2 linked regions of the Arachidicoccus terrestris genome follow. Each later gene encodes a partner of the first gene's protein in a complex. Links are inferred from orthologs where the notes say so. Each region holds a gene or a part of one and is shown on either strand. Other genes may lie near its edges. The genes, in order: mnmG and mnmE.

Region 1 (12,588 bases):
ATAACAAAGCAATTATAAATGCCCTCCTGGCCCTTTTGTATCGCATAAGAATGATTTTAATTATAGATGTTTCATACCGCAAATTTGAGACACCCTGGCCTCTGAAACTTGTAAAAAATCATTGATTTACCGATTAGAGGCTGAGATAAAAACTAATAGAGAATATCCGGTAACAATTTAACATCTCCGGTTCAGTTTTTTGCCTTGCGAGAACTTTGACAAGCAAACGAACAGTAAGTGGTGTATAAAGCAAAAAATCCCATAAATCATTGATCTACGGGATTTATAATGTTTTCCTGGTGCGGAAGAGGAGATTCGAACTCCCAAGCCCTAACGGGCACTACCACCTCAAAGTAGCGCGTCTACCAATTTCGCCACCTCCGCATGGAGCGCAAAAATAAGGTATGTTTACATTATATCTTTATTTAGTGCAGAATAATTTTATGTGCTGCGGAATTTTTGTATTTTTAATTGCCGAAGCCCTAAAAAATGACATTGTAATATGGTACCCACACGATTATATGACGCAATTGATTATCAAGAGCGCAATTTCTCAAAAAAAGATATGTTGGTGCATAAAGAAGATGGTCTGTGGAAATCCATTTCTACGCTGGAAGTAGGAACAGCTTCTTTACATATGGCGGCGGGCCTTCATAAAATGGGTATCAACGCGGGCGATTTTACCGCGGAAGGAGCCGATAAGGTGGCTATTATTTCAGAGAACCGGCCGGAATGGATTATAGCCGATCTCGCTGTTCAACAAATTGGTGCCATTCTGGTGCCGATATACCCTACGACTCCTCCTGAAGAGCTCTTGTATATTTTTCAGGAATCAGCCGTTAAGATGGTATTTATATCTAATCAACTGTTACTTAAAAAATACAGCGCAATTCTGGAATCTGTTCCAAGCATTCAATTTGTGTATACTTTTAATGATACAGACAGCCCCAATTGGACCTCCATTCAGGATATGGCTGATGAAACCTCTATTGCTTCAGTACAAGAGATTAAAGCCAATATCACAGGTGATCACCTTGCAACGATTATTTATACTTCCGGCACCACCGGTCATCCCAAAGGGGTCATGCTGTCTCATCGAAATATTTTGAGTTGCGCGATGCTGGCCAAGGAGAGCTTCCCTTTTCCGGATAACCCTTCGCTCAGGGCACTTAGCTTTTTGCCGCTGAATCATATTTTTGAAAAATGTATCAGCTACGTATATCTGTTTAGCGGGATCAGTATTTATTTTGCGGAAGGGATGGAAATGATCGGACAGAATATTAAAGAAATAAAGCCTCATATCTTTATGACCGTTCCCCGGCTACTGGAAAAGGTTTTTGAAAAAATCAATAAAACCGGGCAGCAATTAAAAGGAGCGCAGAAGAAAGTATTTAACTGGTCCATTCGTGTGGGAGAACAATATGATAATAGAAAATGGAAAAGTCCTCTGTATAAGGCAGAACTAAAGCTGGCCCGCAAACTGGTTTTTTCAAAATGGCAGGAGGCGCTGGGAGGGGAGATATTGTATATAATTACAGGAGGCGCTGCCTGCCCGCAACGTTTACTAAGAATATTCAATGCGGCAGGGATTCCGGTATACGAAGGCTATGGCCCAACCGAAAACAGCCCGGTCATTTCTGTGAATCGTCATGTCCGTAACGAAAACATGATCGGAACCGTTGGTCCTGTAATGGACGGCCTTGAATTTAAATTAGAGGCAGATGGAGAAATCTGTGTAAAAGGGCCGACCGTCATGCAGGGCTATTATAAAAAACCGGAACTCACTGCAGCCACCATTATGGACGGCTGGTTACATACGGGCGATATCGGTACATTAATGGAAGGGATGTTCTTAAAAATCACAGACAGAAAAAAAGAGCTTTTCAAGACTTCGGGAGGTAAGTATGTGGCGCCTCAGCCCATAGAAAACAAATTAAAAGAGCTGGAGATTGTCGAGCAAGCCATAATTGTCGGGGCGGAACAAAAATATGTAGGTGCACTCATCGTGCCTCAGGCAGAAGCTCTTAAATCCTGGACAGAAAGAAACAATCTACCTTATAATAGTCTGGAACAGGCGATTGCTTTGCCGGAAGTAAAGAAACTCTATAAGGATCATATTCAAAAAATCAACCAGACCCTTAGTCAGACAGAGCAGATAAAAAAGCATATGTTGCTTTCCAAGCCCTGGGGAATCGATTCCGGAGAATTGACGCCTAAACTAAGCGTTCGTCGCAAAGTCGTAATACAAAAATATAAGGATTCTATTGATAAATTATTTGCCTAGATCAATCCTTTATTTAAATTCATAACCAATATCCTTTCTATACTGAATCCCGTCAAAATGAATGTCTTTTAGAAGCTGCCGGGATTTTTCCGCCGCCGCCTCAATGTTTTCCCCAAAAGAAGTAATGGCTAGCACTCGGCCTCCATTTGTCAGGATATCCGTTCCCTGCAATTGAGTGCCTGCGTGAAAGATCAGGCTTTCATTGTTTTGTTTTAATTCGGGAAGGGTGATTTTTTTCCCCTTCTCATAAGATCCGGGATAGCCTCCACTTACGGCTACTACAGTAACGCAAGACTGCACGGCCGGTTGTATATTTACCTCATTTAATCCTCCATAGTAGACAGCCAGGAACAGGTCTACTATATCTGCATTCAGACTAGGCATAATTACTTCCGTTTCCGGATCTCCCATGCGACAGTTATATTCAATGACCATTGGTTCCCCCTTGACGTTAATCAGGCCGAAGAATATAAATCCTTTATAGTCAATTTCCTCTTTAGCAATGCCTTCAACTGTCGGGCGTATAATCTGGTTCTCTACTTTCTCCATGAAAGAAGTATCCATAAAAGGGACCGGCGTAACACAACCCATTCCGCCGGTATTCAGCCCGGTGTCGCCTTCACCAATGCGCTTATAATCTTTTGCATGGCCAATAATCTTATAATCTTTGCCATCAGTTAATATAAAGACACTTACTTCGATGCCGTCCAGGAACTGCTCAATGACCACTTTGGAAGACGCTTCTCCAAATTGTTTGTTGAGTATCATTTCTTCAAACGTCTTGAGCGCTTCCTCGTGGGTTTGAGCGATGACGACACCTTTGCCTGCTGCCAGACCATCGGCTTTCAGGACAACAGGCAGGCTATGGCTTGCTATATAAGTTTTACCCTCCTGATAATTATCTGCATTAAACTCCGCATAAGAGGCTGTTGGAATCCGATGGCGTTCCATAAATTTTTTGGAAAAAGCCTTGCTGCCTTCCAGCTGAGCTCCAGCTCTGGAGGGCGCGATAACCATTCCCTTCCAATCCTGCTGCCCCTGAAAATAGTCATAGACGCCATTTACCAACGGGTCTTCAGGTCCTACCACCAACATGGTGACCTTGTTATCAATCACAAATTGTTTGATCGCATCAAAATCGTTTACGTCAATGGGGACATTCTGACCCACAGCAGCTGTTCCTGCATTACCGGGTGCAATAAACACCTTATCACAATGTTTACTTTCCTTGATTTTCCAGGCCAGGGCATGCTCTCTACCTCCAGACCCCAATATGAGTATATTCATATAACAGATTTTAATAAAACTCCCGCGAAATTAAAAAAGCCAGGGCATTTTTCCTTTCTTCTTTTAAAATTTAAGATAGGTCTAAAAACAAACAAAGCCGCTAATTGTTGAATTAGCGGCCTTTGCAACTTTTAAACCTTTCCTTTGTAGAGCGTACGGGAATCGAACCCGTGATTCCTCCGTGAAAGGGAGGTGTCTTAACCCCTTGACCAACGCTCCGTAATCGTTTGGGATTGCAAAGGTAATATAATTTAAATTTTGACCAAATATTTTTCAACATTTCTGAAAAACAAATGTTTGCAAACAAACGGTTATTCACGAGAAAAATGTTAATTCTTTATTATAACTCCAGTCTTTCCTGTAAATTCGCATCACATTATTCAAAACAAAAATAAATTCGATATGAGTTCAGTTAAAGTTGCGATCAACGGATTTGGTCGCATTGGTCGTCTCGTTTTCCGCCAAATTTATAATATGGAAGGGATCGATGTTGTGGCTGTTAATGACCTTACCAACCCATCAACGTTAGCCCACCTGCTTAAATATGACAGTGCCCAGGGCCGTTTTGAAGGTACCGTAACAAGCACTGACAAATCTATCATCGTCAATGGTGAAGAAATCAATATATATGCCCAAAGAGATCCATCTCAGATTCCGTGGGGAGAGCATGATGTAGATGTTGTTATTGAATCTACAGGCTTCTTTGCCGATAAAGATAAAGCAGCTGCACACTTAAAAGCAGGTGCGAAAAGAGTGGTGATCTCTGCTCCGGCAACCGGTGACCTGAAGACAATTGTTTTCAATGTTAACCATGAGATCCTGGATGGCAGTGAAACGATCATCAGCTGCGCATCTTGTACGACCAACTGTCTGGCTCCTATGGCTAAAGCGTTAAATGACGCTTTCAAAATTGAAGTAGGTAGCATGACCACTGTTCACGCTTATACCAACGACCAGAATACACTGGACGCACCACATCCGAAAAATGACCTGCGTCGTGCCCGCGCTGCTGCCCAGAACATTGTTCCAAATTCTACTGGTGCAGCTAAAGCAATCGGCCTGGTATTGCCAGAACTGAAAGGTGTATTAGACGGAGGTGCCCAGCGCGTTCCTGTTATCACCGGTTCATTAACAGAGCTTACCGCTGTTTTAGCTAAAAAGACCTCTGTTGAAGAAGTTAATGCCGCAATGAAAGCAGCGAGCAATGAAAGCTTCGGTTACAATGAAGATCCTATCGTCAGCTCCGATATCATCGGCATCCATTATGGTTCGTTGTTCGATGCGACACAAACTAAAGTGGTTGAATTCGGCGACAAACAGCTGGTAAAAGTCACCAGCTGGTATGACAATGAAATGAGTTATGTATCTCAACTGGTTCGTACTGTTCATTATTTCGCTGGCTTGATCTCTAAATAATTCTTCTTAATAGAATTCTGACATTTAAATAACAAAGGGGTATGTCGTTGAGACCTACCCTTTTGCTATTTAAGCCGGATATTTTGCAAGAACATTTTCTATTTATAAACAATTCTAACAATGAACTGGTTCATTCTAATTATTGCAGGGTTATTCGAAGTAGGCTTTGCTACTTGTCTGGAAAAAGGCAATCAGTCCAGTGGGTCAACCGCGGTCCTATGGTATAGCGGTTTTGTGATCAGTTTGACAGTCAGTATGTTATTACTGATTAAGGCAACGCAGGCGCTCCCTATCGGAACAGCTTACGCAGTCTGGACAGGAATTGGCGCTGTCGGCACTGTTTTGGTAGGTATATTATGGTTTAAAGAACCAGCCAGTTTTTGGCGGGTCTTTTTCCTATTCACGCTGATTGGTTCCATTGTGGGGCTTAAAGCAGTATCACATTAATTATGAATATAGTTACAAAAAAGACACTACTGGCCATTATTTCTTTACTGTTACTCTCCGGATGGGTAAGGGCCCAACCGGACCAACAGAAGGGCAATTCCGAAAAGGCGCTTTTATCCCTGTCATTTGACGAGCTTCCCAATACAATCCAAGTATTAGGTAATGATATCACTTATTCAAAATTCAGCAAAACATTAAAAATCAGCTGTATTGGTATCACGCAGTATAAAAATGCCAATATATCTTATACATTTAGCCTGACGCTTCCAGGATTTGACTTTAATAATGGAGCCAACAACAGTTACTCCAATGAAAAAAGCCACTTTTTTGATGCAAACAGTGATGCGGCACTAATGCTTCAATTAGGTAATAAGCAATTTGGTAATCTTTACAGATCAAAAGAAAAAGAAAATATACTTTCTAAGGTAGCCACGACAGATTATAAAATAAATTGTACAAACATTAAAGACAAAAATGGAAAATATATCATATTAATACGAATTAATAATGGGTCCGTTTTACAGGAAAGTTCTGAGAAGAAAAGCAAAACGGAGGAAGAAACCCTTCATATTTCTAAAGACCCGATGAGCCAGATTCGTGTAAGCAATCCACAGCCCGCATTACCTAAAGTAGAATCCTATAAATTCAAGAGTTCCAGTGAAGTCATCTATCCAAAGGATCGCTTAAATTAAATTCACCTATGGCCGAATAAGCCTGTAAGCGTTTTTAAGAATCTGAACATTAATTTCAGGCGCAAAATCAATGGGTTCTCCATCAATATGCATCGGGGCATTCAACAGATTTTTAATTTTAATTTCAGGGGTCTGAAAATACAGAATATTCTTATTGGTTACTTCCTCTACCAGTTGTTGTAACTTATTATTGCCACGTACTTGTTGAAGCACGGCAAAGGGTAATTTGGCTTTATTCATTTTCTGTACGACTACGATATCCAGTAAACCGTCATTTAATTTGGCTTCCGGTGCGATCGTGACGTTATTCCCGAACTGATTCGCATTCGCTACACTGATAAAAAAAGCATCAGAAAAAAATGAAAACTTATCCACTTCAATTTCGAACTGATAAGGCTGCGCCTTAAAATAATTGATAATACTTTGTTGTGTATAAGTAAGTAAACCCCGATTACTTTTTGTCGCAAAATCGTGAGCAACTTTCGCATCAAAACCGACACCGCTCAGCATGCAGGCAAAATGCCCGTTTACTTTAAAAGCATCTACATATTTCGCGTCGCCATCCAGGATCAGTTCAAAAGCCAGTTTGGGTTTAGAAGGAATACCTGCTGCTCTGGCCAGTCCATTTCCACTGCCGTAGGGAATTATTCCGAAAGTAACCGGTTCATTGTATAAAGCGCCTACCACATGGTTTACTGTTCCGTCACCTCCGATGATTACAATATCCGTAATATCTTCTTTTTGGATCTTATCAATCAGAAAATCATAGTTGCCTCGTTTATTCGTAGGCATAATCTCCGAATGAAGCCCTCTTTCTTTACTGATCTTTTCAATAAGTGTTACAAGGGTTTCTTTTTTAGCTGTTCCGGAGATCGGATTTACGAGATAGATTAGCTTACGCTCTTTTTTTTGAATGGCTACGCGCTGCACATTTGGCTGTTGTATCGTTTGTATATGCTCCATAATGATACCATTTGCATTCGTTAGGCAACAAAGATATTTGTTTAATCACATAAAATCTGTTAATAAATCCAGCAAATTAATAGGAATCAAAAGCCTCGAACCGAATTAAAATTTTAATTATCTTTAAGCCTCACAACGACAAAGCTTCATATATTATTTTGAAACTAATCAGGCACTTAAGCTTTCTAAAGGCCGTTCTATGGTATACTTTAACTGCATTCGGAGGGGCGCAGGGTCATTTTGCCATGATGCTTAAAACCTTTGTGCAGCAAAGGAAAGATATTACGGAAAATGAACTCCTGGAATACAATGCTTTTTGCCAGATGTTACCGGGTGCATCCTCTTCACAGACAATTACACTGATTGGCTATAAAAGGGGTGGTCTGATTCTGGCCATACTAGCTTTAATAACGTGGGTTTTACCAGCCAGTATCATTATGGGTAGTCTGTCGTTTTTACTGGACTATCTGGATAAAAGTGCCATTGATACCAAAGAGCTCTTCAAATACATCAAACCGATGGCTGTGGGGTTTATCGCATTTTCAGCAGTAAAATTGTGTAGAATATCCATCAATAACACCATTACTAAGGCCATCCTGGTTATCGGTACTGTTTTGACCTATAGTTTTTTTAAAACTCCCTGGATCTTTCCTGCCGTAATCATTGCTGCCGGCATTACCACCAATTTCAGCCATAAGCGTATTCCGCAAATAGAAACAGCAACCAAAAAGATCCGTTGGGGAAATATCTTAATATTTTTCGCCATTTTCATCCTGGCCGGTGTTCTTTCAGAAACAGCGCGTAAAAATAACTGGAGTCAACGCGGTAAATATAATCTTTTTGAAAACTGTTATCGCTTTGGTTCACTCACATTCGGGGGGGGAGATGTGCTGGCCCCGTTGATGTATGAACAGTATGTTGTACGTCCCACGACTAAAGGCGTTCAGGAAAAAAATATGGGGGTATTGAAAATGGACAATGATGCCTTTCTAACTGGCTATGGTATGCTGAAGGCCATTCCGGGGCCAACATTTACCATCAGTTCTTTTGTAGGAGGAATGGTCCTGAAAGACCGAGGGCCGTCAGCACAGTTTTGGGGTTGTGTTATCGCGACAGTTGCCATCTTTCTCCCCTCAACTTTGCTTATTCTTTTTTTCTTTCCCGTATGGAATAATTTAAAAAAATATGCAATTATTTACCGCTCACTTGAAGGCATTAATGCCGCCGTGGTTGCCATCATATCAGCTTCTTCTCTATATCTTATGAAAGATATTTCCGTAAATGTTATCGATGGAAATATAGAACATATTATTAATATAACAACTATTGCCGGAACGTTTTTATTACTTAAATATACCCGGGTTCCGGCTCCTTATATCGTAATTATTTGTCTCCTGTTAGGGGTTATATTTTAAGTAATAATAAATATTTTTAATATGTAATGTTATTCTATTTAAAGTAGTTATTTGTCTCGATATAGTCAACAACCCTTTCTGGCACTAGAAAACGGATGGATTTATTTTCTTGAATATTTTTCCGGATAAACGATGCAGATATATCCAGCATAGGTGCTTCCAGGATATGTGCATTTATGCCAGGGTTTAATCTTTCAACCGGAAAACCGGGCCTTAAATAAATCAAAAATAAATAATCACGTATTAACTGTTCATAATTTCGCCATTTGGGCAAATTATTAAAACTGTCAGACCCCATGATCACGGTAAATTCATCATCCGGATATTTTTCAGTCAGATAAGTAAGCGTTGTAATAGTATAAGAAGGTTTCGGCAATCGAAATTCTACGTCTACCGCTTTTAGTCGGCTACTGTTTTCAATAGCAAGATTAACCAAATGCAACCGGTCATATTCGCCCAACAAAGTGCTGGAAGGTTTGAGTGGATTCTGTGGCGATATTACCAACCATACCCTATCTAAATCAGTATAATTTAGTACGTGCTCGGCAATGATAAGATGACCAGTATGAATCGGATTAAAGGATCCAAAGTATAAACCTATCTTCATATTAAAAGAATGGAATAATATAACATTAAAGAAAAATCAGGAAGACATGCTAGACTACCTCTTCAACGAGTATATTCTCGGCTTCATTTATCCGCAAGCTTAAATTATAGCCCACTACAGAGATGGATATAGGATCACCCAATGGGGCAATTTGTTCTACTTTAATAATTTCACCTGGAATACAACCCATCTCCATTAACTTAATAAATATTTCATTATTAGAAAATTCCCTAATTACGACGGCTTTTCCAACACGGATTTCTGACAACTTCTTCATATATAGAAAATTATAAACGCAAAATTAACTGATTTCAACCATTAGGCAGGCTTTTTCGAGATAATTTCCGAATTTTGACAATTAAACAACAAACCATGCAAAGAGTATCCTTTAATTACTTAGACAAACAGCTTCATTTAAAGAATAAAACCGCAATTAAAGCTTTTATAGCAACAATTTTCAAATCTGAAAAGAAAGGCCTCAAATCAATTGACTACATATTCTGCTCTGACGATACACTGCTTGATATGAATAAGCAACAGCTAAAACATGATTATTACACAGATATCCTTACGTTTGAATTAAGTTCTACTAAAGATACAATAGCAGAGGTTTACATTAGTGTTGATAGGGTAAAAGACAATGCAAAGACCTTACAGGAGCCTTTTGAAAAGGAAATGCTTCGTGTTTTATTTCACGGTGCCCTACATCTTTGCCACTATAAAGATAAGACAGCAAAAGAAGCGGTATTGATGCGAAAAATGGAGGATTACTACATAAAAAAGTACTATAGGACAAGTGTTCCACGTGGAACTAAATTAAGATAGGTATTAATCACCATAAGATAGTAAGTAAAAAGGTTCCACGTGGAACCTTTTTACTTACTATCTTATGTATAACCAAAGCGCGCTAACGACAATATGGTAATTCAATATATAGTTTTAGTCTAATCAACTGTTTCACGTGAAACATCAATTTAATAATTAATCAACTACCTTTGCACCCTATAAATTTTAATTATGTTTCAGGAATATGATGTTATAGTGGCTGGAGCCGGACATGCCGGAAGTGAAGCTGCTGCCGCTGCCGCTAACTTAGGTAATAAAGTGCTCCTTATTACCATGAACATGAATACGATTGCTCAAATGAGCTGTAATCCAGCTATGGGAGGAATCGCTAAAGGTCAAATAGTCCGGGAAATAGATGCAATGGGGGGTTATAGTGGCATTGTCTCAGATAAGAGCATGATCCAGTTTAGAATGTTGAATAAAAGCAAAGGTCCCGCCATGTGGAGTCCCCGCACACAAAATGACCGCATGTTGTTCGCCTTAACATGGAGAGAAATGCTTGAACATACAGAGAATCTCGACTTCTATCAGGACACAGTGCAGGGTATTCTTGTAAAAGATCAGCAAGTTATAGGCGTAAAGACTAATCTAGGCCATGAAATCAAGGCTAAATCGGTTATACTTACAAGTGGAACCTTCTTAAATGGTATTATACATATTGGCGAAAAGCAATTTGGAGGGGGCAGGGTAGCTGAAAAAAGCGCGACTGGCATTACTGAACAACTGATAAGCCTGGGTTTTCAAAGTGACAGGCTTAAAACAGGTACTCCTCCCAGGGTAGATGCCAGAAGTCTGGACTATTCAAAAATGGAAATCCAAAAAGGAGACGATGTAATCACAGGATTTTCATACCTCGAGACAGTCAATAAATTAGACCCGGCCAAACAATTGCCTTGCCATATTACTTATACAAACACTGAGGTACATGACTTATTAAAAACAGGTTTTGATCGAAGTCCAATGTATACAGGGAGAATAGAAGGAACAGGCCCCAGATACTGCCCCAGTATCGAAGATAAGATAAACCGGTTTGCTGATAAGAACCGACACCAATTGTTTGTTGAACCCGAAGGGTTCAAAACAGTCGAAATCTATGTAAACGGGTTTTCAACTTCCCTACCGGAAGATGTACAATATAAGGCACTGTCAAAAGTACCAGGATTCGAAAATGTAAAAATGTTTCGCCCGGGTTATGCCATTGAATACGATTATTTTCCACCTACACAGTTAAAAGCAAATCTTGAAACAAAACTTATTAAAAATCTGTTCTTTGCCGGGCAGATAAATGGAACCACCGGATATGAAGAAGCTGCCTGTCAGGGATTAATGGCGGGTATCAATGCACATCTTGCCATATCAGAAAAGGAGCCATTAATTTTAAAAAGGAATGAAGCTTATATAGGTGTACTCATTGACGATCTGATCAATAAAGGCACTGATGAGCCCTATCGGATGTTCACCAGCAGAGCGGAATATCGAACATTATTACGGCAAGACAATGCCGATTTAAGGTTGACTGAGTTAAGCTACCAGTTAGGTTTGGCAAAAGAAGAGCGCTACCAAACAGTTCAACAGAAAAAAACGGACGTCGCAGCGATGATTGAACAGTTAAAGCAAACCTCCATTTCTCCTGAACAGATCAATCCCTATTTGGAAAAAATCGGTTCTACACCCATTAGTGAAAAGCAGAAATTTTCTAAGATAATTCTCCGCCCTGCAGTTTCACTGGAAGATATGATCAATGAAGTAGGTATATTGAAGGATATTATTAATATTAAAAATTTAAATAATATTCAACAATCTGAAATACAGATAAAATATGAAAGATATATAGAAAAAGAACAGGAAATTGTTGATAAAATCAATCAGATGGAATCTTTAGTAATACCCGATTCATTTGATTATAATAAAATAACCGCATTAGGCACAGAAGCTATCCAAAAATTCAATAAAATCCGTCCAAGAACCATTGGGCAGGCAGGCAGAATAAGCGGCGTAAATCCGGCTGATATTCAAATTCTGATGGTTCATATGGGCAGGTAAACATTTTACCATTAAATTAATGAAAGCTTAGGGAAAGATCAGTAATATTACCCTGATTTAATACGACCGCATTTGAAACCATTCGGCATTTTACTATTCATCTCTATCTGGGGCCTTTTTCCCGCTACTGTCTTATTTGCACAAATGACGGTAAAGGGGCATGTATACCAGGACAAGTATCGGACGCCGCTGGATTCAGTCGTTGTCATTACTCAATCCGGCAAGAGAGCCGTTTCGGATTCAACAGGCAGTTACCAGATCCAGATTGACCCTAAAAATGATTCTATTTGGTTCAAGTTCAGAGACAAAATCACACATAAGTACCCCGTAGACACGATTAAAAATACAAGAGATTTTGAGGTCCAGATTTATTTACCAAAAGCCTACACACAAACACCAAAAGGATACTTACCCACGGTTACGGTAAGAGCCAGGAATTATTATGAAGATTCTCTGGCTTTAAGGGAGGATTACGCAAAAATATTTAATTACAAAAAACCAAGTCAGGCACTGGGTGAAAGTTTCGGTGTAGGGGATAACGGTGGAATGGCCGTTGACCTGGATGCGATTGTCAATCTATTCCGGTTT
Region 2 (12,540 bases), 1.9 Mb from region 1 along the record:
ATAGTTTTTTATAATCCTGTCCACTGACCTCTTTGGAACATAAACTAATCTCCCATCCTTCAGCTTAGGCACCTTCTTCCTTTTTAGCAGCGTGTACAGGGTTTTCTGACCAATATTAAATTTTGTCTCTACTTCTTTTATGTGATAACAATCTTCCTTTGTGAGCGGCTTTATCTCTTTGGGTCCAGTGGATGGAATAATCACTAATTCCGGCCTCTTAAAGATGTTTTCCATTTCACGTCGATGAATGCGAATCTTCCGTTCAGAAAGATTAATCGCCATTATTTTCCCATTATCGATCATCCGGTAAACCAGTCTTATATGACATCCTATTATTTTCGCCACGTCTTTTACGGTTAAAATGTCGCTGAAATTTAACTGTTCCACCGGCGCCTTCATAACCTTAACCGTTTCATTATTTGACTTGTCAATTTTTTTCTGACGCTGACGTAGTTTATAATTCTTACGGGCACATTGTATCGAACAAAACCTGGTGACAGTCGTCTGTGCGCAAAACGTTTTCTGGCAATGCTGACAAACTCTTTTAATACGAATATTTGTACTCATCGTAAGTGTATTTAAAGGCATTTAAGTATACATAAGTGCATTTAAGGGTATTTATGTGACATGATTTCCCCCCTGCTTTTCTATTCGGCACAAATATAAAATGTGGGGGACAAATAGGGGACAAACATGTCACATATAAGAATAAAAATTAATACAATTCACAAAACGAAGAAAGCCTGTAAAACTTAATTTACAGGCTTTTACTTATTAATATTAATAGTTATTTCTTAATTTTTTGTGTGCATTATTTGCCAATACAAAACTTTCCAAAAATAGTTCCTAAAATGTCACGATCAACTTCAATTTTACCTGTGATCTCTCCCAAGAAATGGAGACACCTTCTAATATCAATTGCAAGTAAATCTCCGGTTACCTGATTTTCCATTCCCATCTGAATATCTTCAAGGCTTTCGGCAATTTTCAAAAGAATTGCATGATGTCTTGCGTTAGTCACAATCGTGTTTTCAGTCTGAAGTTCTTCGCCAACAGCTTTCAAATACATTAACTGTTTTAGATCTTCGATACCTGTTTTCTTTTTAGCAGAAATACAAACAGACTGACCATCAGGATTTTTAACGGACGCTACACTAGCAGCAGTTACTGCATCCATTTTATTAAATACCTTAATCGTTTTCGTTTGGTAAGGCTGCATCCAATCTACATCAACAGGCTCAGAAGTTGTACTATCCACCAAATATAAAATTATATGGGCGTTTTCCGCATTGGATTTACTTCTTTCGATACCCAGGTTCTCAATATGGTCACTGGAATGTTCCCTGATACCCGCTGTATCAATCAGCCTGAACAAAATGCCATTAATATTCAGGGTTTCTTCAATCGTATCTCTGGTCGTGCCTGCAATATCGCTGACAATAGCCCGCTCTTCATTTAAAAGTGCATTTAACAATGTAGATTTCCCAGCATTGGGTCTGCCAATTATAGCCACCCGTACGCCATTTTTAATTACATTGCCCAGCTGAAAAGAATCAATCAGCTTTTGAGTGGCTGACTTTATCTGACTGATCAAATTCATAAATTGGCTCCTATCCGCAAACTCCACATCCTCCTCGGAAAAATCCAATTCGAGCTCTATCAAGGCTGCAAAATGAATTAACTCTTCCCTCAATTTTTGCAAATCTTCGGAAAACCCGCCTCTTAACTGTTTTAAGGCCGTTTGTTGTGCTGCCTTACTATTAGAGGCAATCAAATCGGCTACTGCCTCAGCCTGGGTTAAATCCATTTTTCCGTTAAAAAAAGCACGCTCTGTAAATTCGCCTGGTCTGGCCATTCTGGCCCCTGATGCGACCAATACCTGCAATAACCGTTGTTGGATATAAGCTGAGCCATGGCAGGAAATCTCAATAACATCCTCACCGGTATAAGATCTGGGATTCCTGAATAGAGATATTACCACCTCGTCGATAACCTCATCCTGATATCTGATGACTCCAAAGTGCAGTGTATGCGTTTTCTGGCGGCTTAAATCCTTACCGGCAAATAAAGCGTTCACGATAGCGAAAGTCTCTGGGCCACTGATTCTTATAATACCTAAAGCACCCGCACCTTGTGGCGTAGCAATAGCAACAATCGTATCTAGGAAACTCTCCGGTAAATGACTCATATATAAAATTTATGCAAAAATACAATATATCCCCGGAGAACCTTGTTTTCCATGTAATTACAGCCAATCAGACCGTCAACTACACTAAATCTAAAAAATTCATATTTTTTTGGGATTTAGATACAAGTGAATAGGTATATTGCATACTTATAATCTAGGAAAAATAGGACAACATGATAAAAAAATTAACCAGTCTGGCCGCAATTGCGCTTATCTGCATGGCTGGAGCTAAAGCACAGACCTTCAAAGTCCCCTTAAGCTGGCATATGCTGGATCCCATAAAAGACAGCGGTGTGTATGGTGTGTCAGCAACAAGAAGCTATGATGAGTTACTCAAAGGAAAGACTTCACAAAAGGTCATCGTCGGTGTCGTCGACTCTGGCGCTGATACCTTACAAGAAGACTTGAATGATGTCCTTTGGCATAACCCCAAAGAAATCCCTCATGATAATAAAGACAATGATAAAGACGGATATGTAGATGATTATTATGGCTGGAATTTTCTGGGAGGCAAAAGTGACACCTCTAACGTTACCGATGACACCAGAGAATCTTCCAGATACTATTTTGCTTATAAAACTCAATTCGAAAAATACAAGGATTCCACACAAGTTCCGGCTAAAGACCGGGAGCATTACCGGATCTGGCTTCAGGCCAAAGACATTGAACTGTCGGCAACCGATGCGGCCAAAGAAGCTGCAGCTATTGAAAGAATCTCCAGCCTATTGCCCCAGATCAGCGATTTTAGCAAAGTGCTGCTAAAAGACACTTTTAATCTGGAAGATGTGAAAGCCTATTCCCCAATCGACCGTAAGACCAGTGCAGAAAAGCAGATCTATACGATCCTGCTTGAAAAAGTAGCACCGGGAACAACAAATATCACTTTGCCCGGCAAGCTGAGCCAATTGATGGATAGCCTGAAAACAGCTAATCAGTTACCTCAAACGGCTCCTCCGGCCTATCGCGCGAATGTCGTTAAAGACAACTATAATGACTTCAATGATAAATACTATGGAAACAGCAACATTTCTGCCGGCGATGTGATGCATGGCACCCATGTATCGGGCATCATAGGAGCCGTCAGAAATAACAATCTTGGCATGGACGGTATCGCAGATAATGTAGCCTTGTTAGAAGTCAGAACCGTCCCGGGCGGTGGCGACGAGCATGATAAAGACGTCGCACTGGCCATTATGTATGCCGTTGATCATGGCGCGAAAGTTATCAATATGAGTTTCGGCAAACCGATCTCTCCAAATCGCAACTGGGTGGAAAGTGCCATCCGGTATGCGCAGAAGCATGACGTTTTACTCGTACACGCAGCCGGCAATGACGGAAAAGACATTACAGGAATGCCCAATTACCCTACGCAATATTATGGCCCGAATGACAGTAAAAACTTCGACAACGTCATTACGGTGGGTGCCAGTGGCGCAATGGAAGATGACCTGGTCGCGGAGTTCTCCAATTTCAGTAAAACAGCGGTGGACGTCTTCGCCCCCGGTGTGGAGATCTATTCCACGCTGCCTGGAAAAGACAATTACGGTTCACTAAGCGGGACCAGTATGGCCTCCCCTGTAGTCGCCGGTGTGGCTGCTGTCATTCGCTCCTACTACCCTAAATTAACGGCACCACAGGTCAAACAACTCATCATGGCCTCTGTCACTAAAATTGATTTTCCGGTAATGAATCCGGCAACGGGAGAAGCAACAAAACTAAGTGAACTATGCATTTCCGGAGGCATCGTCAACCTGTACAATGCCCTGAAAATGCTGGAAGACCATCAGTTCCCGCTTAAAGGGACGACAAAATAATTCTTCACCTTTACTACAACAGTAAATGGTAAAAAGGGCCGGTATAGTCTTGATGACTGTAGCCGGCCCTTTTTGTAATGCGGAATTAATAGTAAAATATATGGTGGTTCACTTGTATGTATCTGTCCTACGCTGCACCGGTCCTAGGAGGCCGCAAAGAACACAGGTCGAATAGAAAATATAACAACCCCTGTTGCCATAACCCGATCAATCAGGCCACCTATTCCGCCAGTAAGCCGTCAATCAGTTCATTAAATTCTTTTACGTAATTCGTATAATAAGATCCCGTACCAGGCCCCTGGAAGCCGGTATCGATCTTACGCACCTTACCGGTCTTGTCCAATATAATCGTTGTTGGGAACATTTTGATCGGCGTAAACTGGGGCAATGTTTTTTCGGTCCTTTGCTTATCAGTTACCGTAACCCCTGTTATCAGTACGGGATACTGTATATCATAAGCTTTCTGAAACTTCAGCAGACTCTTTCTGGAACGGTCAAAATCAGTCGTCAATTCATAAGCCAGGCTGATCACCTCTATCCCTTTATCTTTATTAGCATTATAGTATTTACTTAGAAAGGCGGTTTCATCCATACAATTGGGGCACCAGGATCCCATCAGGTCAATTATGACGACTTTATTCTTAAACCGCTTGTCTTTAATGGATACTGGTTTTCCGTCTAAATCCTTAAATGTAAAATCCAGATAGCCAGGTTCGCCTTTTTTAAGATACATAGCTGCCTCGTTAGGTAAGCTGGGCGTATCGGTTTTATAAGCGCTAAATGACTGTTTGCTGGAAGCACCACTATATTGCATACCGGTTAGAGAATCTCCCTTCACCTTCGCTTTAAACAACAGGCTGTGAATTCCGTCAAATCCTGAAAAATACAAAGAGTCACCCGTGACAATGCCCTCCAGATATCTGTCATCTCCATAAGGCGTCAGTACGGAACCTGTAACCCTGGCTCCCTTCTGGTGTAAAGTAGCAATTGCAGGAGAAGTCTCTCCCGACCGGCTCTTAAAGGTTACCTGCCATTTGCCGTCCACACTTTGTTTTGGGATGCCCAGGCTGGGGTCAAAACGAACTGCGTGTTGCGCTGAGGCTGTCAGTGGCAAAACGATTTCCTGACTGGTGGAGGCTCTTTGCCATATCCCGCTCAGGCTATCCTTATTGATAATTCTAAATCTGAAGCCTGATTCAAAAACCGGCATTCCTACGATGAGCGAATCTCCTTTAGCTACCACATCTGGCACGCGCATCTGCTCATCTCCATTCACCACATAGAAAACGAGTTTGCCATCTTCTACCGCGCTACGCAGGTTAAATACGATTCCTTCTCCATCCGGTCTGTGAATTACAGCCCGCCACATAGACTGGTTAATCTGGGCCCCTCCCCAAAAGGAGAGCAACAATAGCATTAATAAGACACTACATTTTTTCATGGATAAATCATTAATTCTCAATCTTCATTCAAATAAGAAAGGCAAAGGCCTGTTCAAATTTTCAGACGAGGTGTTTTTGTTATTACAAGGCAAAGGTAACGTAGATCCATTAAAATTTTAAATTTTAGTCTATAATATTTGTAGACTAAAATTCTCACCCTATCTTTGCCTCCGGTTAAAACCGATACAAGTATACAAAATGGCAAACGACAAAGAAAAAGGCGCACCGGCATTTATGAAGATCACTACATCCTATTATTGTAGCTGAGCTGCGCCTGATATTACGATAGAATTTCTACGTTTCTTTCCCTCATTTCTATTCGGAGCAAGGAACAAATCTTCTAAAATACAATGTAAACTACAGATCGTTGTATGACGCGCCAATGACAATTCCAACACTGAGAATTGTTATTGGAGTCCGCTATATCATACATAGCGGCCATTAACCGTATCTGTCGTTTACAGGCATCTCTTTATATCAAATACATCAATTCAAATTATCCAAATCTCAAACAAAATGAAACATCGTTACCTATTATCGTTGTTACTCTGGGTAAGCTTCTCAGCACTGCATGCACAGACGCCGGCAGTAAAGGGAACTGTCCACTCAGATACCGGCACCCCCCTGTCCGGGGTAAGCATCCGCATCGTGGGCGGCAAAGCAACTTTAAGCTCCAACCTGGGCAATTTCACGCTTACAGCCAACGCCGGTGATACACTAAACTTTTCCTACATCGGCTACGAGCCTGCACAAATAGTTGTTGGTGACCCTAGCACTCCGATTGACATAGCCTTACATCAATCTTCCAGTGAACTCAGTGAAGTCGTTGTCACAGCCCTGGGTATCTCAAAAGAGAAAAAATCACTTGGTTATTCAGTGCAAGAGCTAAAAACAGAACAGCTCAATACAACGCAGACCCCGAACTTAGTCAATAACCTTTCGGGGAAGATAGCGGGTGTCAGAGTCACTAATTCTCAGGGAGACATGGGCTCTTCCAGGATTGTGATTCGTGGAGAAACATCTATTGCGGGAAACAATCAGCCCTTATTTGTCATAGATGGCGTTCCTGTTGACAACTCCCAACTGGGTGCCGGCGGTTCAAGAGACTATGCCAATGCAATCGCTGATCTGAATTCTGAAGACATTGAATCAATGAGTGTTCTAAAAGGGCCCAATGCAGCAGCCCTTTATGGCAGCCGTGCAGCACATGGTGTCATCATCATTAAAACCAAATCAGGCAAAAAGAAAAAAGGACTCGGCATTAGCTTTAATTCTAACAATACTTTCAGCAGTTTGCTTGTGCTTCCTGAATATCAGAATGTATTTGGGCAAGGAGGTAACGGACAGTTCAGTTACGTCGATGGCAACGGCGGCGGCCTAAATGATAACGTGGATGAAAGCTGGGGCCCCAGAATGGAAGGCCAGTTAATTCCCCAGTTCGGCTCAAATGGAGAAGCGGTCCCTTTTGTTGCACATCCAGACAATGTCAAAAGCTTCTTTAAAACTGGGTTTTCTACATCCAACAGTATTTCCATCGCCGATGCGGGCGACAAATACAGTTATAGAGTCGGGTTCAATGACGGGCATCAGACAGGTGTTATTCCCAATTCAAAACTCAATAAAAGAAATATCTCTTTAAACAGCAGATTCAAGATTACCGATAAACTCAGCCTTTCGGCCATGGCCAACTACCTGATTTCAGATGCACCCAACCTGCCGGGCATTGGTGGCAAGAGGGCCAGCAGCACAATGTTACAGTTTACCTGGTTCGGCAGACAAGTGGATATGCAATCACTGAAAGACAGCTATTTTTCTACCGGCAGCCCCGACAACTGGAACAACGCCTATTATCCGAATCCTTACTTCGGTGCCTATGAAAATACCGTTCAGCAAAGAAGAGACCGTCTGATTGGCGACGTCGGACTGACCTACGATATTGCTCCAGGTTTAACCGCTCATTTTCACAGCGGTACAGATTATTACAATGACCGGAGAAAGCTAAAAATTGCCTATGGCACCAGTGGCACCCCATTTGGATCTTATGAAGAAATTGGTTACACCGTTAATGAAAACAATACAGAAGGTACACTTAATTTTGATACAAAACTCAATAGTGACTTCTCACTGAATATTCTGGCCGGCGGTAATATCCGTAACAAAACCTATGAAGAGAATGATCAAAAGGCACCAAGACTGGCCGTTGGCGGCGTGTATACCCTGGATAATTCCAGAGATCCGTTAATATCCAATAACTACTACAGTCATTTAAAAGTCTATAGCCTTTACGGGTCCGCCCAGTTGGGTTATAAGAACTATGCTTTTATCAATGTAACGGCCAGAAATGACTGGTCTTCTACCCTGCCTGAAAATAATCTTTCCTATTTCTATCCGTCTGTAAACGGTACGGTCGTATTCACAGATTTATTCAATATTAAAAGTGATGTACTGAGCTATGGCAAGGTGCGCGGTGGCTGGGCAGAAGTGGGCGCTGATACAGATCCCTATCAACTCTACAACACCTATGGGTTCTCCCTGTTTGGTTCCAGTCCGCTGTTGACAACTTCAGGCATCCAGATGAATGAAAAGTTCCAGAGTGAATCCACCACTTCAACTGAACTGGGTCTGGATCTGGGCTTCTTCCACAGCAGAGCTACATTGGATATCAGTTTATATAATACCAACAGCTTTAACCAGATCCTAAAAGTAGATATCACGCCTACTTCAGGCTATACGCAACAGTTATTAAATGCAGGCAAGATCAATAACAAAGGCCTGGAAGTGGCCCTGGGTGTTACGCCTATAAAAAACGAGGACCTAAGCTGGAACTTCTCTGTAAATTTCGCGCGGAACAAAAGCGAAGTAAAGTACCTGGATGATGCCGGGCAACTGGAGAACTATACATTAGGCAGTGATGGAACGGTACAGGTAGTCGCAGCTGTAGGCAAAACCTATGGCACCCTTATTGGAACGGCCTATCAGCGCGATAACAAAGGTAATATACTGGTTGGCTCCAATGGCCTGCCCCAAACCGACCCCACACTGCAAGACCTGGGGCACTTTACACCCGACTGGAACGGAGGATTCTACAATAATTTAAAATATAAAAACTGGGGGCTAAGTTTTTTAATTGACGCCAGTATCGGCGGCTCCATATATTCTGGCAGTAACTCTACGGGACAATACACGGGGGTACTTGCTTCCACACTCCCTGGAAGAGGCGCGGAATTCGGCGGGCTCAATTATTACTATCCGAACAACGATAAAAACAAATTGCCGGTGGCTGCCTCAGGGAGCGCACCCAATGGTGAGAAAATATACGATGATGGCATAATTGCGCCGGGCGTAACCGGTGACGGAAAGGCCAATGAGCAGATCATACCGGCTTCCTTATACTACAAGACCATTTCCTCAGTGGATGAGCAGTATGTATATGATGCCAGTTATGTCAAATTCAGAGAACTGCGTATCAGCTACCAATTACCGGGCGCCTGGTTGTCCCGTATAGGTGTTCAGGGTGCCAGCGTTGCACTGGTAGGCCGCAATCTTTTCTTTATTTATAAAAAAGCCCCCAATATTGATCCGGAAACTGCCTTTTCTACGGGCAACGGACAAGGTCTGGAAGATCTTACACTGCCCACTTCCAGAAATTATGGCATCAACTTAAGTGTTCAATTCTAAAAGTTCCAATCATGAAATATTCACTCAATAAATTTCTATTTCGCTCAGGTGCATTACTTATAAGCGGTGTGCTGATCCTGGGCATCAGCTCCTGCAAAAAAGAACTTGTTCGTATCAATAAAAACCCCAATGCAGTAGAAAATCCGACACCCGACTATCTTTTAGGCGGCGCAGAAAAAAGCGCTGCAGACGCCTATTGGGGAGCGACCGCCAACTTCGGATCCAGCCAGCTGATTATTCAGCAATGGGCGGCGATTCAATATACGGATGCGGACCGGTATATTTATGACGCCAGCAGTTTCTCTTCTTTTTGGACAGCGTTATACTCCGTTTCACTGACCAACATTAAAGTGATGATGAAACTGGCCGAAGAGGCTGGAAATAATAACTATATCGGTGTCGGCCATATACTCAGAGCCTGGAATTTTCAACTGCTGACAGATGCATATGGCAATGTCCCCTACAAAGAATCCGGAAAAATTGAATCGTCTTCCCTGGCAGCCTATGACAGCCAGCAAGAGGTTTATACCGGTATACTTAGTGAATTGGATACAGCTTTAGTACAACTCGATCCTAATGGCACACCTATTGAGGGTGATTTGATCTACGATGGCAATATTGCTAACTGGAGAAGATTTGCCCGGAGCCTGCAGTTGCGCATCGCACTCAGAATCGCAGACGCAGACCCGTCGCTGGCAAAAGCTACAGTTCAAAAAGTACTGAACAGTAAAGAATTGATCAGTTCCAACGCTCAGACAGCGCAGTTCGTCTACGATGAATCTCCGAACTGGAACCCCGTCGCCAGCAATTTTTCTACACGTAATGATTACAGAATTTCCAAGACAGTTGTAGACCGGTTATATGCACTCAAGGATCCGAGGCTGCCCGTGTATGCCAGACTTCCCGAAAATGATAAGATTACCAAATATGTAGGTGTTCCCAACGGCTTAACGACCTCAGACGCCAACAGCCTGGGACTGGCCAACACCTCTAAACCCGGCACATATTTTTCAGCAGATAATGCACCGGCAGTTATCCAGGCATACAGTGAAGTACTCTTCTTAAGAGCAGAAGCCGCAGCAAGGGGCTTCAGTTCCGAAAACCCGGCTACGCTATACAATGAAGCCATCACCGCCTCCCTGAAGCAATACGGCATCACTGACGCAGCAGTGATTGGAGCCTACCTTGCTCAGGCCTCCGTTAAATATGACGCCTCCAATTACAAGAAATCCATTGGAGACCAAAAATGGATCGCACTATTCGGAGAAGGGCTGGAAGCCTTTGCCGAATGGCGCAGACTGGATTATCCAACGCTCCAGGCAGCTGTTGCAGGCAAATACGGAGATAAAATTCCGGTACGCTTTATTTATCCCTCAACAGAGCAGACATTAAATGGCAAGGCCTATAAGGCGGCAGTGGCAGCCCAGGGTACTGATGACTTGTTTACCAAACTCTGGTTTGATAAACATTAGTTTTTAACCTGCTATTCCCTCATGACAAAAAGGTCGCTGTAATTTACCTGTTATGGCGACCTTTTTGTAATTTGCAAAAAGGACAGACAAACAGCTCTGCCCGGGGGCTATCATTCTCATCCATGAAATATTTTTCCTTATCATGATCACTATACATTCAAAATTTCCCCATACGACCACCAGCATTTTTACAGAAATGTCCAAACTGGCCATAGATAATAATGCCATAAACCTGGGACAGGGATTTCCGGATTACCCCATGGACCCGCTCCTGATTAAAGCAGTCACAAAAGCAATGGAAAACGGCTATAATCAGTACGCGCCATCCAGCGGCTACGAAGCCTTCAGAAACCTGTTAGCAGCAAAGGCCCAGGCCGAACTAGGGCAGTCATTTGACCCTGTGACGGAAATCACTATTACGCCCGGGGCCACCAACGCACTTTTTACCGTAATTTCCACCTTTGTCAGACAAAAAGACGAGGTGTTGTACTTTGACCCGGCCTATGACAGCTATCACCCGTCGATACTCGCCGTCGGCGGCATTCCCATTGCGGTGCCCATGCAATACCCCGACTTCCAGCTGGACATTGATCTACTAAAAGGGTATATAACGAAAGCCACCCGGATGATTATACTCAATACACCACATAACCCAACGGGCGCCACGCTTAAGTCAGCGCAATTAAAAGCGCTCCATGAATTATTAAAAGACACGAATATTATCGTACTCTGCGATGAGGTTTATGAGCATGTTATTTTTGACGACCAGCCTCATCATTCTCCATTAGGCTTTCCGTTTTTAAGAGAACGTTCTATATCGGTACACTCTTTTGGAAAGATGTTTAATTGCACCGGCTGGAAGACGGGGTATATTATGGCCGACGCCCCGTTAATGGCAGAAATCAGAAAAGTGCATCAGAACAATGCCTTCAGTACATTTTCTCCGGTCCAGATCGCGCTCACTGAATATATGCATGATCCGGATACCTACCTAAGACTTGCCGGGTCCCTGCAAAAGAAGAGAGATCTTTTAATGAACGCCTTAAAGGGTAGCCCCCTTAAACCCTTTCCGGTGGAAGGCAGCTATTTTCAGTTATACAGTTACGAGGGCTTTAGTGAGATGAAAGAAAAGGACTTCGCTGTCTGGCTGACCAAAGCAGCCGGCATCACAGGGATCCCCCTCTCCTCTTTATGCGAAAAGTTCGGTGATCATAAACTCATACGTTTTTGTTTTGCCAAAAAAGAAGCAACCCTTCAACAGGCGGCTGAGAAACTGAGCCAACTGGGCAAAACCCTGACCCCTCCCCATTAATAATTTAGTGAAAGACGGTATCAAATAAAAACGAGCCGGCAGGAAGCGTCCCTCCAATACCGACTCGTTTTTATTTACTTTATTTACCGGGGCTGGAATTTATCCGGCGATCTTGGTCGCTTTAGGCGCTTCACAGCCAAACTCAGGGTCTTCACCACAACTGCATTCGGTTTGTTTTTTCAGGATTCTTTCCCGGTGCTTGAATCCCCAGCTGCATAATTCATTGATAATATTTTGCAGGGTCTTTCCGTAATCTGTAAGTTCGTACTCAACGGTTACGGGTCTGGTATGCAAAACAGTACGGGTAACCAGTTCATTGATTTCCAGATCTTTTAATTCTTTGGACAGCATTTTGGCACCAATGCCTTCAATATTTCTCTGCAACTGCATAAAACGGCATTTACCCATTGTGTGTAAATAACCAATAATAGCGACTTTCCATTTACCGCTCAGCAGATCCATCGTGTCATGAATGGCCCTTAAGCGGGGTTTGCATAGCGCATGTAATTCTTTCTCTTCGTCTTTATTGTCAGCTGTTCCTTTATTTGCCGTAGGTTCTATCAGCTTTTTTCTATGATGATCTGTTGGCGTCAGTGTTGCATTTTCTATCATGATTGTCAATACTTGATTTTAA

What was found.
Region 2: the proteins of mnmG (region 1) and mnmE are in contact, whole or in part, in a solved structure (PDB 9HIP), measured with the Escherichia coli proteins. The link is inferred for Arachidicoccus terrestris from one-to-one orthologs.

What each region holds. Positions count from the first base shown.
Region 1 is NZ_CP083387.1:2,361,651-2,374,238, forward strand. What follows is about bases 9,567-12,564. They hold mnmG (tRNA uridine-5-carboxymethylaminomethyl(34) synthesis enzyme MnmG), read left to right. Parts: upstream 9,567-10,128; coding sequence 10,129-12,000; downstream 12,001-12,564. Other genes in these bases: ybeY (rRNA maturation RNase YbeY), read left to right, coding at 9,567-9,936; K9M52_RS09335 (hypothetical protein), read left to right, coding at 12,073-12,564. Outside these bases: K9M52_RS09275 (AMP-dependent synthetase/ligase), read left to right, coding at 503-2,284; purD (phosphoribosylamine--glycine ligase), read right to left, coding at 2,294-3,571; gap (type I glyceraldehyde-3-phosphate dehydrogenase), read left to right, coding at 3,974-4,987; K9M52_RS09295 (DMT family transporter), read left to right, coding at 5,108-5,434; K9M52_RS09300 (hypothetical protein), read left to right, coding at 5,437-6,126; K9M52_RS09305 (diacylglycerol/lipid kinase family protein), read right to left, coding at 6,133-7,089; chrA (chromate efflux transporter), read left to right, coding at 7,248-8,504; nadD (nicotinate (nicotinamide) nucleotide adenylyltransferase), read right to left, coding at 8,539-9,111; K9M52_RS09320 (FeoA family protein), read right to left, coding at 9,161-9,388; more of ybeY, read left to right, coding at 9,484-9,566; more of K9M52_RS09335, read left to right, coding at 12,565-12,588. UniProt on the Escherichia coli protein: NAD-binding protein involved in the addition of a carboxymethylaminomethyl (cmnm) group at the wobble position (U34) of certain tRNAs, forming tRNA-cmnm(5)s(2)U34.
Region 2 is NZ_CP083387.1:446,719-459,258, forward strand. The notes cover bases 1-2,950. They hold mnmE (tRNA uridine-5-carboxymethylaminomethyl(34) synthesis GTPase MnmE), read right to left. Parts: upstream 2,189-2,950; coding sequence 812-2,188; downstream 1-811. Other genes in these bases: K9M52_RS01730 (helix-turn-helix domain-containing protein), read right to left, coding at 1-567; K9M52_RS01740 (S8 family serine peptidase), read left to right, coding at 2,362-2,950. In the rest of the region: more of K9M52_RS01740, read left to right, coding at 2,951-4,002; K9M52_RS01745 (peroxiredoxin family protein), read right to left, coding at 4,223-5,443; K9M52_RS01750 (SusC/RagA family TonB-linked outer membrane protein), read left to right, coding at 5,961-9,122; K9M52_RS01755 (SusD/RagB family nutrient-binding outer membrane lipoprotein), read left to right, coding at 9,134-10,594; K9M52_RS01760 (methionine aminotransferase), read left to right, coding at 10,737-11,906; K9M52_RS01765 (winged helix-turn-helix transcriptional regulator), read right to left, coding at 12,006-12,518. UniProt on the Escherichia coli protein: Exhibits a very high intrinsic GTPase hydrolysis rate. Involved in the addition of a carboxymethylaminomethyl (cmnm) group at the wobble position (U34) of certain tRNAs, forming tRNA-cmnm(5)s(2)U34.